2 regions of the Microbacterium sp. HA-8 genome follow, and region 2 is predicted to be linked to the other one. Evidence: predicted binding sites of a transcription regulator. Region 2 holds the regulator's gene; the other holds the start of a gene.

Region 1 (7,397 bases), 1.6 Mb from region 2:
CGGTCCGCTCGATCGAGGACGGCAATGACCGCTCGCACGCGATCGGGCTCGGGCAGATGAACCTGCACGGCTACCTCGCCCGCGAGCACGTGCATTACGGCTCCGCAGAGGGCATCGACTTCACGAACATCTACTTCTACACGGTGCTCTTCCACGCGCTGCGCGCCTCCAACGCGCTCGCGATCGAGCGGGGAGTCGCGTTCGAGGGCTTCGCCGACTCGACGTACGCGTCGGGGGAGTTCTTCGACCGGTACATCGACCGTGCGTGGGTGCCCGAGACGGATCGCGTCGTGGAGCTCTTCGCGGGCAAGCACATCCCCACACAGGACGACTGGCGCGCGCTGAAGGACAGCATCCAGAAGCACGGCATCTACAACCAGAACCTGCAGGCGGTGCCGCCCACCGGCTCGATCTCGTACATCAACAACTCGACGTCGTCGATCCACCCGATCGCGTCGAAGATCGAGATCCGCAAGGAAGGCAAGCTCGGCCGCGTCTACTACCCGGCGCCGTTCATGACCAACGACAACCTGGAGTACTACCAGGACGCGTACGAGATCGGCTACGAGAAGGTCATCGACACGTACGCGGCGGCGACGCAGCACGTCGACCAGGGTCTGTCGCTGACGCTCTTCTTCAAGGACACCGCCACGACCCGCGACATCAACAAGGCGCAGATCTACGCGTGGAAGAAGGGGATCAAGACGATCTACTACATCCGCCTGCGGCAGATGGCCCTCGAAGGAACGGACATGTCCGAGTGCGTCTCGTGCATGCTCTGACCACGTCGACTCGCCTCGCTCGCTCAACGACCGACAACAAGGACCGATCATGACCCCGCCCGAAAGCCTGAAGCTGCTCAGCCACGTGCAGGCGATCAACTGGAACCGCATCGAGGACGACAAGGACCTCGAGGTCTGGAACCGACTCGTCAACAACTTCTGGCTGCCCGAGAAGGTGCCGCTGTCCAACGACATCCAGTCGTGGAACACGCTGACCCCCGACGAGCAGCTGCTGACGATGCGCGTGTTCACGGGGCTGACGCTGCTCGATACGGTGCAGGCGACGGTGGGCGCGGTCTCGCTGATCCCCGACGCGATCACCCCGCACGAGGAGGCGGTGTACACCAACATCGCCTTCATGGAGTCGGTGCACGCCAAGAGCTACTCGTCGATCTTCTCGACCCTCGCGTCGACGAAGGAGATCGACGAGGCCTTCCGCTGGTCGGTCGAGAACCCGAATCTGCAGAAGAAGGCGCAGATCGTCATGGAGTATTACCGAGGCGACGAGCCACTCAAGCGCAAGGTCGCCTCGACCCTGCTCGAGAGTTTCTTGTTCTACTCGGGCTTCTACCTGCCGATGCACTGGTCATCGCGTGCCAAGCTCACGAACACGGCCGACCTGATCCGCCTCATCATCCGCGACGAGGCCGTGCACGGGTACTACATCGGATACAAGTTCCAGAAGGGGCTCGAGAAGATCACGCAGGCCGAGCGCGACGACATCAAGGACTACACGTTCTCGCTGCTCTACGAGCTCTACGACAACGAGGTGCAGTACACGCAAGACCTCTACGACGGTGTCGGGCTGACCGAGGACGTCAAGAAGTTCCTGCACTACAACGCCAACAAGGCGCTGATGAACCTCGGCTACGAGGCGATGTTCCCCTCCTCGGTGACGAACGTGAACCCGGCGATCCTCGCCGCGCTCTCCCCGAATGCCGACGAGAACCACGACTTCTTCTCGGGGTCGGGCTCCTCGTACGTCATCGGCAAAGCCGTCGCGACCGAGGACGAGGACTGGGAGTTCTGAGCGGATCGGGCCGCGCGCGGCTCTGACAGACGAAGGGGTGGATGCTGCAGCATCCGCCCCTTCGTCGTGCGTGCGGGTCGGCCGCGTCCGGTGCCGGCCGGGACCGTTCGACGGCGGCGTTGACGGCAGCGTTGACGGCAGCCCGGCGGCGGCCCAGCGGCCGAACCCACACTTTTGCAGCGAACCCACTCTCGTCGGATGGTGGCTCGCTGCAAATTTGTGGGTTCGGCAGGGGCGGGCGGGGTCGGGCGGGTTCGGGCGGGTTCGCGCGGGGTCGGGCGGGGCTGGGCGGGGCAGCGCGGGTTCGGGCGGGGGCGGGCGGGCAGCGCGGGCCGAGCGCGTCAGCGGCGCGTGGAGGCCGTGACGGTGAACTTGGGGTTGCGGGCGATCTGCCGGGTCGGGCCGACGAGGCGCTCGAGCGCGGGGCGGTACTGCAGCGGCGAGTTGAAGACCGTCCAGAGTTCGCCGCCGGGCCGCAACACGCGCGCGGCATCGGCGAACAGGCGCGGCCCGAGACCCTCGTGGATCGCGGCCCCCGCATGAAACGGCGGGTTCAGCGTGATGAATGACGCACTCGCATCCGGCAGCGCCGAGAGCGCATCGTCGCGTTCGACCCGCACACGATCGGCCACGCCGTTCGCCTCGGCCGTCGCGCGGGCCGAGGCCACCGCGGCCGCGGACTGATCGCACGCATAAACGCGCAGGTCCGGATGCTGTCGTGCCAGCGCCGCGGCGACGACACCGGATCCGCAGGCGAGATCGATCGCCGCGTCGGCGCGCGCGCCGGCGATCCGGTCGGGCAGATTCTCCAGCAGCAGGCGCGTGCCGATGTCGATCGAGGTGCCCGCGAAGACGCCCCCGTACGCGCAGACGACGAGCCCCGCGTGCGTGGCGCGCCGAGGCTCGGGATCGTGGCCGTCGTACGGTCCGCGGGCGATCAGCACGCGGGACTTCTGGCGCGCGTGCGAGACATCGATCGCGTCGAATCTCTCGCTCAGCACGTCGTTCATCGCGAGCGCCATGTGCTTGACGCGCCGGCCGGCGTAGACGGCGACGTCGGGCGCGGCGTGTGCGGCGATGAGTGCGGCGGTGTCCCGCAGCTGATCGAGCGCGCGCGGCAGTCGCATCAGCACGATCCGGGCGTCGCGCACGAGTGCACCATCGAGCGGGTGAGAGGTGACCCGGCCCGCGAGCCCCAGCCGCTCGGCGTTGGCGATCAGTGCTCGCTCGCCGAGCAGGGCGTCCTGGTGTGCGCGGATCGCGCCGCCCACCGCGCGGACCGCGCCGCCGCCCGCCCCGCCCACAGCCGAGTCGCGCGAGTCCGCGGCCGCGCCGAGCGCGAGCGCGCCGTGCGTGTCGCCGATCACGACGATCTGCCCCGGATCTATGCCGACCCTCGCGGCGGCCGATTCGTCGAGGATCAGGCGGTCGGCAGCATCCCACGCCCGGAGGTCGGGGCCCTCGATGTCGGGCGCGCGGCGCAGATCATCGAGGTCGAGAGGCACCGCCCCACGCTACCGCCCGCCGATCAGGAGGATGTCCCACTTTCTGTCGCCCGGCGCAGCCGGAGGCGACAGAAAGTGGGACATGCAGAGGGCGCGCGGGGCCGGCGGGTTCAGGAGTCGCCGGGCTCGGCCACCCCGCCCACGCGGCCGGCTGCGCCCACCGCGCCGGGCGCCTCGAGCACCGACCGCGCGAGCAGCGTCGAGCCCGCGACGGCGGCCGGCATCGTCGCGACCGCGCCGAGCGGCACGAGAAAGCACAGCTGCGTCGCGACGCCGAAACCCAGCGCCCGCGCGCGGTGCCGGCGCAGCAGCATCCGGCGCTCATGACTCGGGATGCCGCGCGCAGAGAGTGCGCGTGAGGTCAGCTCGTCGGCGAGCAGCCACCCCGTGAGCGTCACACCCAGCACGGTTCCGAGCAGGCCGCCCACGAGCGGCACGAGTCCCACGAGCCCCGCCGCGATCGCCACGGCGACGCCCCGCGCAACGAGGGAGAGTGCATCGCCCACGCCGCGCCAGAAGCTGTACGCGGCATCGGGCACGTCGCCGCCCGAGTCGCGCTCGACTCCCCGCCAGATGCGGTCGTAGAACGGCTCGCCGACCACCAGCGTCAGCGCCGTGAACGACACCGCCACGATCACGAGTGCCGCCCCGAGCATCGCGGTGCCGGCGGCGATGCGGATCACGGTGACCCACAGCCCCGGCCATCCGTCGGCGAACGGTGTGATCGCCTCGGCGAGTACGGGCAGGTGCAGCGCGAGGGCCACCACCGCGCCGAGCAGCACGATGCCCACGAGCGCAGCGGGAATCAGGCCCAGAGCCATGAGGCCGCCCCGGCGCCGCCAGAACCCGAAACCGCGCCCCAGCATCGCCATCCCGGCCGCGAACTCCCGCATGAGGCCCAGCCTAAGCGCGCTCTCCTCGCGCGCGACGACCGTCACCCCCGCCGCTCCGTAGGCTTGGGGGCAGACCCGAAGGAGACCCGTGTTCCGCACCCCCCTGTCGCTGTTTCGCACCCTCGCGATCGCCGAGGCGATCTCGTGGACGCTCCTGATCACGGGGCTCATCCTTCGGGCGACCGCCGATCTGGCGATCGCCGTCACGATCGGCGGCGGCATCCACGGGTTCGTCTTTCTCGCCTACGGTGCGACGGCGGTTCTCGTGGCGAAGAACCAGCGCTGGGGTGCGGGGCCGACGGTCACCGCAATCGTCAGCGCGATCATCCCGTACGCGACGATCCCGACCGAGATCTGGCTGCACCGCACGCGTCGACTCGAGGGCGCGTGGCGTCTGCAGGCCACCGCAGACCCCCGCGACGCCGCCTGGCACGACCGGCTCATGCGATGGTTCCTGAACCGGCCCTGGATGCTGGGTGTCCTCCTCGCCGCGGCCGTCGTCGTGATCTTCGTCGCGCTGCTGATCATCGGCCCGCCCGGCGGACGAGAGTAGCGGCGGCGCATGAGGCTGCGGACGACATCCACGCAGCGCACGTACCGCTACGTGCGACTGAGCCTGATCGGCGCGGTCCTGCTGGTGGGTGTCTCCTTCGCCGCGGTGGCGGCGATCGACGGCGCTCCCACCTCGCTCAGCGCCGCGTTCTACACCCCGGGGCGCGACGTCTTCGTGGGCGCGATCTTCGCGGTCTCGCTCGCGCTCCTCGCCCTGTCGGGGCGCAGCCTCGAGCAGGCGCTCCTCGACTACGCGGCGATCCTCGCTCCCCTCATCGCCATCGTTCCGACGCCGCTGGCCGTGGGCGACGTGCCCGGGCTCGCGCGGGCGTGCCCCGACACCGCGCCATGCGTGCCGCCCGAGTTCCTCCCGGGCGTCGCGGTCGGCGTCGCCTCGCTCGTGCTGATCGGGATGCTGGGGCTCGTCGCCGCGATCGTCCTCGCGCGCGTGCAGCACACGCTCACGCGCGGGTTCGTGGTCGCCGTGTCGGGCGCGGCGGCGCTCATCCTGGGCATCGGCGCGTGGGCGCTGATCGACCCGCCCGGGTTCGTCCGCGGCGCGCACCTCCTCGCCGCGGTGACGTTCTTCGGGCTCATCGCCGCGGTCGCCTCGCTGGCGGCATTCGGCCCGTCGCGGGCGCGCTCGCGCGGCGGCATCCGGGTGCTGTACGCGGTCGTCGCCGTCGGGATCGTCGTGACAGTGACGGGACTGCTGCTCGTGATCGTGCTGACCCTCGGCGGGGTCGACGTCGCGGGCGCGGTCGGTGCGCCCCTGATCCTCATCGGTGAGGTCCTCGTCCTCGCACTGTTCGTGGTCTTCTGGATCGCTCAGACGATCGAGCTCTGGAGCGCGGCGGATCCCTCGCTCCGGGCCTGATCGGGGCACCTCGGAATACGCCGAGCATCTCTGCGTTGAGTTGATACGTCGAAACTCAACTTCTAAAGTTGACAAGGCATCACTCAAGTTAGATCAGGAGATTTCGTGTCCGACGACTTCACGCCCGAGACCGGCGACGGCGGCAACGCGTTCGACGACTTCCTCGCCCGCTACCTCGAGGGCGAGCGCGCCCGCGCCGCACGATCGATCGACCTCGCCCGGTTCCTCAGCGCCCGCACGCAGCAGATGCTGCAGCAGGCGGGTCGCTTCGCGCTCACCCGCGGTCAGCGCGAGCTCGACGCCCTGCACGTGCTGCGGATGCTGGTGACCGAGCAGCCCGCAAGCGACGCCGTGCGCCGGCTCGGCGTCGACCCCGGCGCGATCGCGCGGGCGGCCGAGGAGCGCCTGCCGGCAGCATCCACCCCCGCGCCGGTCGACGGCGCGGTCGTGACTGCTTCGGTGCAGCGCGCGCTGTTCCACGCCTTCCAGGTGGCGCGCGCCTCGGGCTCGACCTACGTCGATCCCGAGCACCTGTTCTTCGCGCTCGTGCTCGCGCAGGACACCCCCGCCGGCCAGATCCTCGCCGAGGCGGGTGTGACCGCGGACGCGCTCACCCACAACGCTCGCGAGACGATCGCGCCCGAAGCTCAGGGCGCCCCCGGGGACGAGGGGGCGGGCTCCGCCGTGACCCCGATGCTCGAGAAGTACGGGCTGGACCTCACCGCCCGCGCCCGCGAGGGCATGATCGACCCTGTCATCGGGCGCGCCGACGAGATCGAGCAGACGATCGAGATCCTCTCGCGACGCACGAAGAACAACCCCGTGCTGATCGGCGAGGCGGGCGTCGGCAAGACCGCGATCGTCGAGGGCCTCGCCCGCGCGATCGTCGAGGGCGCCGTTCCGGAGCAGCTGCGCGGCAAGCGCGTCGTCTCGCTCGACCTGCCCGCGATGCTCGCGGGTGCCCGGTACCGCGGCGACTTCGAAGAGCGTCTGACCGGCACGATGGACGAGATCGCCGCGCACGCCGACGAGCTCATCGTCTTCATCGACGAGGTGCACACCGTCGTCGGTGCGGGAGCCGGGGGCGAAGGAGCGATGGATGCCGGAAACATCCTCAAGCCGCGACTCGCCCGCGGCGAGCTGCACCTCGTCGGCGCGACAACGCTGAGGGAGTACCGCACGATCGAGAAGGACCCGGCGCTCGAGCGCCGCTTCCAGCCCGTGCGGGTGGGCGAGCCCTCGATCGAGGACGCCGTGCAGATCCTGCACGGGCTGCGCCCCGCGTATGAGGAGCACCACGCCGTGACGTACACCGACGATGCGCTCCGCGCCGCCGTCGAGCTGGCGGATCGGTACCTGCCCGATCGTGTGCTGCCCGACAAGGCGATCGACCTGATCGACCAGGCGGGCGCGCGGCTGCGCCTGCGCCTGGGCGCGGCGGTCGACGTGTCGGCGCTCATCGAGCGACTCGCGCAGCTGGAGGCCGACAAGAACGCCGCCGTGCGCGCCGAGCAGTACGAGGAGGCCTCGCGGGTGCGCGATGAGATGCGTCAGGTGCAGGAGCGCCTGGACACCGCGACCTCGGGGGCCCCTCCGACGGGCTCAGGGGCCGCGGGGGTGGGCTCGGTGACCGTGGGGACGGGCTCAGGGGCCGTGGGGACGGGCGCGGACGCTGTGGCGGCGGGCTCAGGGGCCGCGGGGCACGAAGCCGTCGTGGGTGAGCCCGAGATCGCCGCCGTGATCAGCCGGGCCACCGGC
Region 2 (7,397 bases):
TGCACGACCTCGATGCGGCGTGCCGCGAACTCGGCGCGCAGGCGGGAGCGCAGCATCCGCGAGTTGCGGATGACGGGCAGATCGACACCGGGCACCGTGAGGGGCGCGTAGACCGCGACGATGTCGCCGCCCGCGCGCAGCCAGGCCTGGCGCCAATGTGCCCCCGCCGCGTCGCCACCCCCCACGGCGTCGCCACTCCCTATCGCGTCGTCAGCGCCCACGGCGGGCCGCAGCACCGAGGCGAAGGCACCGACGGGCGCGACGATCGTGACCTCGTGCCCCCGCGCGCGCAGAAGGTGCGCCTCGTCGAGGAACGCGCTCTGGGCACCGCCCAGGTAGTCCAGCGAATAGTCGCAGACCAGCGCGATGCGCCGCGGGGCGTCGGAGTGCACGGAGTCAGCCCTCGACGGGCTCGCCGCGGTAGAGCGCCTCGAACGTGCGCAGCGTGCGATCGATGTCGTGGATCTTCACCCCGTCGAGCGATGCCTGCTGCAGGCGCCGCCGCTCATCGGGATCGGCCGTGAGCACCCGCGTCAGCGCGGCGGTGAGCTCGTCGATGCTCGCCGGGTCGAAGAGGTAGCCGTTGTCACCTTCGCGCACCAGGTGCGGCAGCGCCATCGCGTCGGCGGCGACGACGGGCAGCCCCGACGCCATGGCCTCCATCGTCGCGATCGACTGCAGCTCGGCGACGGAAGGCATCGCGAAGACGCTCGCGCGCGTGTAGATGCGCCGCAGCTCGTCGTCGTCGACACGACCGTGGAACACGACACGGTCGGCGATGCCGAGCTGCTCCGCGAGCTGCTCGAGGTGCTTTCGCTGGTCTCCGCCGCCGACGATCTCGACGTCGACGTCCAGCGCCGGGTCGAGGGCGGCGACCGCGCGCAGCAGCTGATCGATCTGCTTCTCGCGCGTGAGCCGGCCGACGAACAGCACGCGGTGGCGATCGCGGGGCGAGAGGTCGGCGGTGTACTTCGCCGCGTCGATGCCGCAGCTGATCGGGACGACCCCGTCGATGTCGATGGCGGCTTCGAGGAAGTCGGCCGCCTTGCGCGTCGGTGTGGTCACGGCGCGGGTGAGGGCGAAGGTGCGCGCCGCATCGTCCCACGCGAGCTTGACGAAGAGGCGGTCGAGCACCGGGGGGAGCGTCGTGAAGTCGAGGATGTTCTCGGGCATCACGTGGTTGGTCGCCACGATCGGAATGCCGCGCTTGTGCGCCTCGCGGGCGAGGCCGCGACCGATCACGATGTGCGACTGGATGTGGACGACGTCGGGCCGCACCTCGTCGAGCACGCGCCGGGCATAGTGCTTGGAGCGCCAGGGCCAGACGAAGCGCAGCCAGTCGTGCGGGGGCCAGCGCACCGACGGCAGCCGGTGCATGATGACGGGCTCGCCCTCGATCTGCTCGACCGCGGGCGACGCACGACGGTAGACCCGGTTGGGCGCCACGACGTGCACGTCGTGTCCGCGGGCCACGAGCCCCGCCGCGAGGCGTTCGCTGAACCGGGCGGCGCCGTTGACGTCGGGCGCGAAGGTGTCGCACCCCATCACGATCGTGAGGCCGCGGGCGGATGCCGGGGCCCCGGCAGCGGCGGCCGCTTCGGGCAGTTCCGTGCCCTGCGACGCGCCGTGGGTCTCGGGGGAACTCACGGGATGCGGGTGCCTAACTGTGCGGCGGACGGGGGTCGCACGGGTGGTGCATGCGCGTCGCCACTCTACCCGAGCGGCCCCCGCTGACCCTCGAGGCGCGAGGCGATCCGCGGATGTGCGGCGACCGCATCCCGCCTACCCTGGTTTCATGCCGAGACTGCAGGCCGACGCCGACACCACCCGCTGGGTGCCCGTGACAGGATCGCTCGGCTTCAAGGGCCGCCGCCACCGCAAAGCGGCGATCGGGATGCTGCTGGGCCAGGCCGGTCGCGCGATGGGGGCGCCGGAGCGGCCCGGGTCGGGCTTCGCGGCGTGGGCGATGAGCCAGGCGGCGCCCCTGCTGATGCGCCGCGCCGCGGGGCGCGTGCTCGTGTGGGTGTGGAAGGACGACCCGGAGCTCGTCGTGGTCATGGCGCAGGTGCAGGAGGCGACGTCGCAGCTGCGCGCCGCGCGCGCGATGATGCCGATGGAGTACGACGACACCGAGACGTTCGTCGGCCGCCACCTCGGCGCGGGCGAGCGTCTCGTCATCGATCTGCCGAAGGACCCGCGCACGCCGCCCTTCGCGACCTACACGTGGGACACGGGCGCGCACTTCGTGACCATCAACGCCGTGTGCAGTGACCGTGAGCGATTCGGCACGGTGACCGCGCCCCTGGACGAGCTCGCGCGCAGCATCCGCCTCATCGACGACCTCGAGGTCGGCGAGGCGCCCGGCGTGCTGCGCATCGACCCGGCCTGATCCGGCCCGAACCGCCCCTGCCCCCTCGAACCGGTGGCACGCTGGGGGGATGGCGACCCTGCCGATGTTCCCGCTCGGATCGGTGCTGATCCCGGGCATGCCGTTGCCGCTGCGGATTTTCGAGCCGCGGTACCGCGCGCTCTTCGCCGATGTCATGGCGGGCGACGCGGAGTTCGGCGTCGTGCTGATCGAGCGGGGCACCGAGGTGGGCGGCGGCGACCAGCGCTTCTCGCGCGGTACGGTCGCGCATGTCCGCGGGTACCGCGAGCTCGAGTCCTCGATCATGGTGGTCGCCACGGGCGGGCGCCGCATCGAGGTCGAGCGCTGGCTCGACGATGACCCCTACCCCCGCGCCGAGGTGCGGGAGATCCCCCCGCTGACCTGGTCGGATGACCTCGCCGGCATGCACCGCCAGGCCGAGAGATGCGTGCGGCGCCTGCTCGCGACGGCGTCGGAATACGTCGACGTGCCGTGGTCGGTCGACGAACAACTCTCGGACGACCCGGTCGTCGCGGCCTGGCAGCTCGCGGGCATCGCGCCGATCCAGACCCTCGATCGTTACGCGCTGCTGGGCTCCACGTCGCTGCCCGAGCTGCTCGAGCGCCTGCAGGGATTCTGCGCCGAGGCCGACGAGCTGATCCGTCTCACCGCAGGACCGCTCGAGATCGACGACGACTGACGCGCGTGCGGGCGCGCAGGCGCGGGATGATGTGCACATGACCGAAGCCGCCGAGCGCGACACGCTGCCCCGACGCCCGGGGTGGGCGCCCCTGCCCAGCCGGGAGATGCACGCATCTGCGGGCCGGTCGACGCGATCGATCGTGCCCCGCGACGCGCTCGCGGGACTGACCACCAGAGGGCGCGATCCGCTCGGCATCCTCGCCCGGCAGAACGCCGACCGCCTGCAGGAGCTGCTGCCCATCCGCACCGAGCGGATGGCGCAGAGCCCGTTCGCGTTCTACCGCGGCACGGCCGCGATCATGGCGGCCGACCTCTCGCAGGATCCGCATTCCGGCATCCTCGTCGGTTCGTGCGGCGACGCCCACGTCGCCAACTTCGGCTTCTATGCCGGCCCGCAGCGCACGCTGGTCTTCGATCTCAACGACTTCGACGAAGCCGCCTGGGCACCCTGGGAGTGGGACCTCAAGCGCCTCGTCACGAGCATCGTCATCGCGGGGCAGGCCGCCGGGCACGCCGACGGCGTGATCCGGGATGCTGCGACCTCCGCCGTGCGCACGTACGCGACCGCCCTGCGCGCGGGTTCGCGGCGCAGTCCGCTCCAGCGTTATTTCGAGCACCTCTCCCCCGACGCGGGCGAGTCGCAGCTCGACGACGAGTCTCGGTCCGTCCTCGCTGCGGCCCGGCGCGACGCCGAGAAGCGCACGGCGGAGCGCGCCGCCCGCAAGCTGACCGAGCGCACGGGCGACGGGCGACTGCGCTTCCTCGAGCGACCGCCCACGATGACGCACGTCGAACCCGAGCTCGAGGATCAGGTGCACGAGCTGATCGGCGCCTACCTGCGCACCGTCAATGTCGACATCTGGATGCTGCTGCAGCAGTACGGGGTCAGCGACATCGCCCGGCGGGTCGTCGGCGTCGGGAGCGTCGGCACCCGGTGTCACCTGACCGCGTTCGATGACGGCGAGGGCAACGCGCTGCTGCTGCAGTCGAAGCAGGCGACGCAGAGCGTCCTCTCCGAGTACGGCGGCATCCACCAGCCCGCCGCGATCACACGCTACGTCGAGGCGCACGGCGAGGGCGCGCGTGTCGTCGCGCTGCAGCGCATCCTGCAGGCCGTGTCGGATCCGTTCCTCGGGCACTTCCGCTACAACGGCGAGCGCGACTACTACGTGCGGCAGTTCCACGACATGAAGGGCGGCATCGACATGGAGACGCTGGAGGCGGCGCCCTTCCGCCGGTACGCGGATGCCTGCGCCACCGTGCTCGCGCGCGCTCACGGGCAGTCGCCGAACGCACCCGTCGTCGCGGGATACGTCGGCGGCGGCAGGGCGGTGGCCGAGGCGGTCGTCACCTGGTCGTACGCCTATGCCGAGCTCTCGCTCGCCGACTACCGGGCCTTCGTCGCGGCCGCCTGAGGGCAGCATCCCGCGCCGGGCTCAGCGAACGGCGGCGAGGCTCTCAGTCCGCCGGCGGCTGCGGATGCCGCGGCCGATACAGCACGACGTCGGTCGCGCGCGGCACCCGGGCGCCGGCGCGCAGGGTGATCACCGACCCCGACACTCCGGCCGCGAAGACACGGGATCCGGGGCGCGCCTGCCGCTCGGCCTGCAGCTGCTGCTCGAGATCGCGCACGCGGCGGGTGAGGTCGTGCACCTGCTCTTCGAGCAGCAGCAGCCGCGCGATCGCGGGAAGGCTCACGCCCTCGCTCGAGAGCTTCGCGACCTCGCGGAGCTGCTCCACGTGTCGCGTGGAGTACCGACGCGATCCGCCACGCGTGCGGGCGGGCACGACGAGTCCGAGTCGGTCGTACTGCCGCAGGGTCTGCGGGTGCATGCCGGAGAGCTCGGCGGCGACCGCGATCGCGAAGATCGGGGCGTCCTCGTCGATCTCGTCCATCACATCCACCCCCGGCGTCCCGAAGACAGGAGAAGCGCCGAGAACAGGACCGAATCAGCGGTGTTCGTCCTGTTCTGGGCGCGAGTCCTGTTCTCGGTCATCTCAGCCGCGCGCCTTCTGCATCAGGTCGGCGCGCGGGTTCTCCTTCGGCTCCAGCTCGTGGAAGCGCTCGAGCGCCTCGCGGGCCGCATCGTCGAGGTGCGAAGGCACGGCCACCTGCACCTCGGCGAGCAGGTCGCCGGTGCCCTTCGCGGTCTGCACGCCGCGACCCTTGACCCGCAGCACGCGTCCCGACGGGGTGCCCGGCGCGACCCGAAGCTTGACGGGGTCGCCGCCGAGCGTGGGCACCTCGATCGTCGCGCCCAGCGCCGCCTCGGTGAAGGTGACGGGAACCGTCACCCGGAGATTGAGACCGTCACGCACGAACACGGGATGCGGGCGCACGGCCACCTGCACGACGATGTCGCCGGTCTCACCACCATCGGGCGACGGGCGTCCCCGGCCGCGCAGTCGGATCTTCTGCCCGTCCGAGACACCCGCCGGGATCTTGACCTTGAACGGCTGGCCGTCCTCGCCCTGCAGGGTGATCGTCTCACCCTTGGTCGCGGTGAGGAAGTCGATCGTCGTGCGGGCCGTCACATCGGCGCCGCGCGTGGGGCCGCCGAAGCCGCGGAAGCCGCCGCTGGGCTGACCGAACCGGCCCGAACCGAACCCGGCTCCCTGCTGCTGGTTGAACATCGAGAAGATGTCGTCGAAGTCCTCCGCGCTCTGGCCCCGGCCCGGGCGACCGCCGCGACCCTGGCCGAACATGCTGAAGACATCCTCGAAACCCCCGGCACCGCCGGTGCCGCCCGCCGTGAAGCGGGCACCCGAGCCCATCGCCCGGATCTGGTCGTACTCCTTGCGCTGCTCGGCATCGGAGAGCACGGAGTAGGCCTCGCTGATCTCCTTGAACGTCGCCTCGGCCTTGGCATCACCCTGATTGGAGTCCGGGTGGTAGGTGCGCGCGAGCTTGCGGTAAGCCTTCTTGAGGTCGCCCTCGCTGACGTCCTTCGAGACGCCGAGCGTCTTGTAGAAGTCCTTGTCGAACCAGTCCTGACTGGCCATCGTCGCCTCCTCGGCCTAGTCCGCCGGAGCGGCGACCACGACCTTCGCGGGGCGCAGCTCGACAGAACCCAGGCGGTAGCCGACCTCGACCACCTCGAGCACGGTCGGCTCGGTGGTGCCCGGCATGGGCTGCTGGAAGATCGCCTCGTGGTGCTGCGGGTCGAAGGCCTCGCCGGCCTCGCCGAAGGCGGTCACGCCCAGGCGCTCGGCGACCCCGCGCACCTTGACCGCAATCGCCGCGAACGGGGTGCCCTCGTCGAGATCACCGTGCTTCTCGGCGCGGTCCAGGTCGTCGAGCACGGGCAGCAGGCCCTTGACGGCCTCGCCCTTGGCGCGCTCGATCTCGCGCTCGCGCTGCTCCTCGGTGCGCCTCCGGTAGTTGGCGTACTCGGCCTGCAGGCGCTTGAGGTCGCTCAGCAGCGCCGATTCCAGGTCGGCGATGACGGCGTCCTCTGCCGCGGCGTCGTCGGTCTGCGCCGCACCGAGGATGTCGTCGACGGTGAGCGACTCGTCCGCCTGCGGCGCGGGGCCGGAGGAGTTCTCCTCCGGCCCCGCGGCAGCGGACGTCGCCTCACCAGTGTCGGGAACCTCGGGCTCCTGCGGCTGGTCTGCGTCCTTGTCTGCCATGGTTACTTCTTCTCGTCCTCGTCGTCGATGACCTCGGCGTCGACGACGTCCTCGTCGGCCGAGGGCTGCGAGCCCTGGTCGCCCGCCGGAGCGTCGGCCCCGGCATCCGGAGCCTGCTGCGCGGCCTGCGACGCGTAGATCGCCTCGCCGAGCTTGCCCTGGCTGGCGTTCAGCTTGTCGAACGCGGCCTTGACGGCCTCATCGTCCTCGCCGGCGAGCGCCGTCTTGAGCGCGTCGACATCGCCCTGCACCTCGGTCTTGACGTCCTCGGGCAGCTTGTCGGCGTTCTCGGCGATCAGCTTGTCGATCGAGTAGGCGAGGGTCTCGGCCTGGTTGCGCACCTCGGCGAACTCGCGGCGCTTCTTGTCTTCGGCGGCGTGCTCCTCGGCCTCGCGCACCATGCGCTCGATGTCCTCCTTGGGCAGCGACGAGCCGCCCGTGATGGTCATCGACTGCTCCTTGCCGGTGCCCTTGTCCTTGGCGGACACGTGCACGATGCCGTTCGCGTCGATGTCGAAGGTGACCTCGACCTGCGGGATGCCCCGCGGCGCCGGCGCGATGCCGGTCAGCTCGAACGTGCCGAGCGGCTTGTTGTCGCGGGTGAACTCGCGCTCGCCCTGGAAGACCTGGATCGCCACCGACGGCTGGTTGTCGTCGGCCGTCGTGAAGGTCTCGCTGCGCTTGGTGGGAATGGCCG

What was found. Region 2 encodes HspR, which represses chaperone genes until heat shock. Its sites were predicted from a motif close to AAGTTGAGTCNNNNNGACTCAACTT; they were not measured.
Region 1: the regulator HspR is predicted to act here: its motif matches at 5,705-5,729, upstream of AB2L57_RS06465 (ATP-dependent Clp protease ATP-binding subunit).

The regions. Positions count from the first base shown of each region.
Region 1 covers NZ_CP162025.1:1,341,128-1,348,524, forward strand. The annotation lists gene nrdE (class 1b ribonucleoside-diphosphate reductase subunit alpha) at 1-782, shown strand, start outside; gene nrdF (class 1b ribonucleoside-diphosphate reductase subunit beta) at 832-1,812, shown strand; gene AB2L57_RS06445 (class I SAM-dependent methyltransferase) at 2,154-3,317, opposite strand; gene AB2L57_RS06450 (EI24 domain-containing protein) at 3,428-4,255, opposite strand; gene AB2L57_RS06455 (DUF3817 domain-containing protein) at 4,299-4,763, shown strand; gene AB2L57_RS06460 (hypothetical protein) at 4,773-5,639, shown strand; gene AB2L57_RS06465 (ATP-dependent Clp protease ATP-binding subunit) at 5,745-7,397, shown strand, end outside.
Region 2 covers NZ_CP162025.1:3,513,766-3,521,162, forward strand. The annotation lists gene AB2L57_RS16785 (glycosyltransferase family 4 protein) at 1-392, opposite strand, end outside; gene AB2L57_RS16790 (glycosyltransferase) at 397-1,545, opposite strand; gene AB2L57_RS16795 (hypothetical protein) at 1,796-2,389, shown strand; gene AB2L57_RS16800 (LON peptidase substrate-binding domain-containing protein) at 2,439-3,068, shown strand; gene AB2L57_RS16805 (DUF2252 domain-containing protein) at 3,106-4,485, shown strand; gene AB2L57_RS16810 (heat shock protein transcriptional repressor HspR) at 4,529-4,966, opposite strand; gene AB2L57_RS16815 (DnaJ C-terminal domain-containing protein) at 5,069-6,073, opposite strand; gene AB2L57_RS16820 (nucleotide exchange factor GrpE) at 6,089-6,700, opposite strand; gene dnaK (molecular chaperone DnaK) at 6,703-7,397, opposite strand, start outside.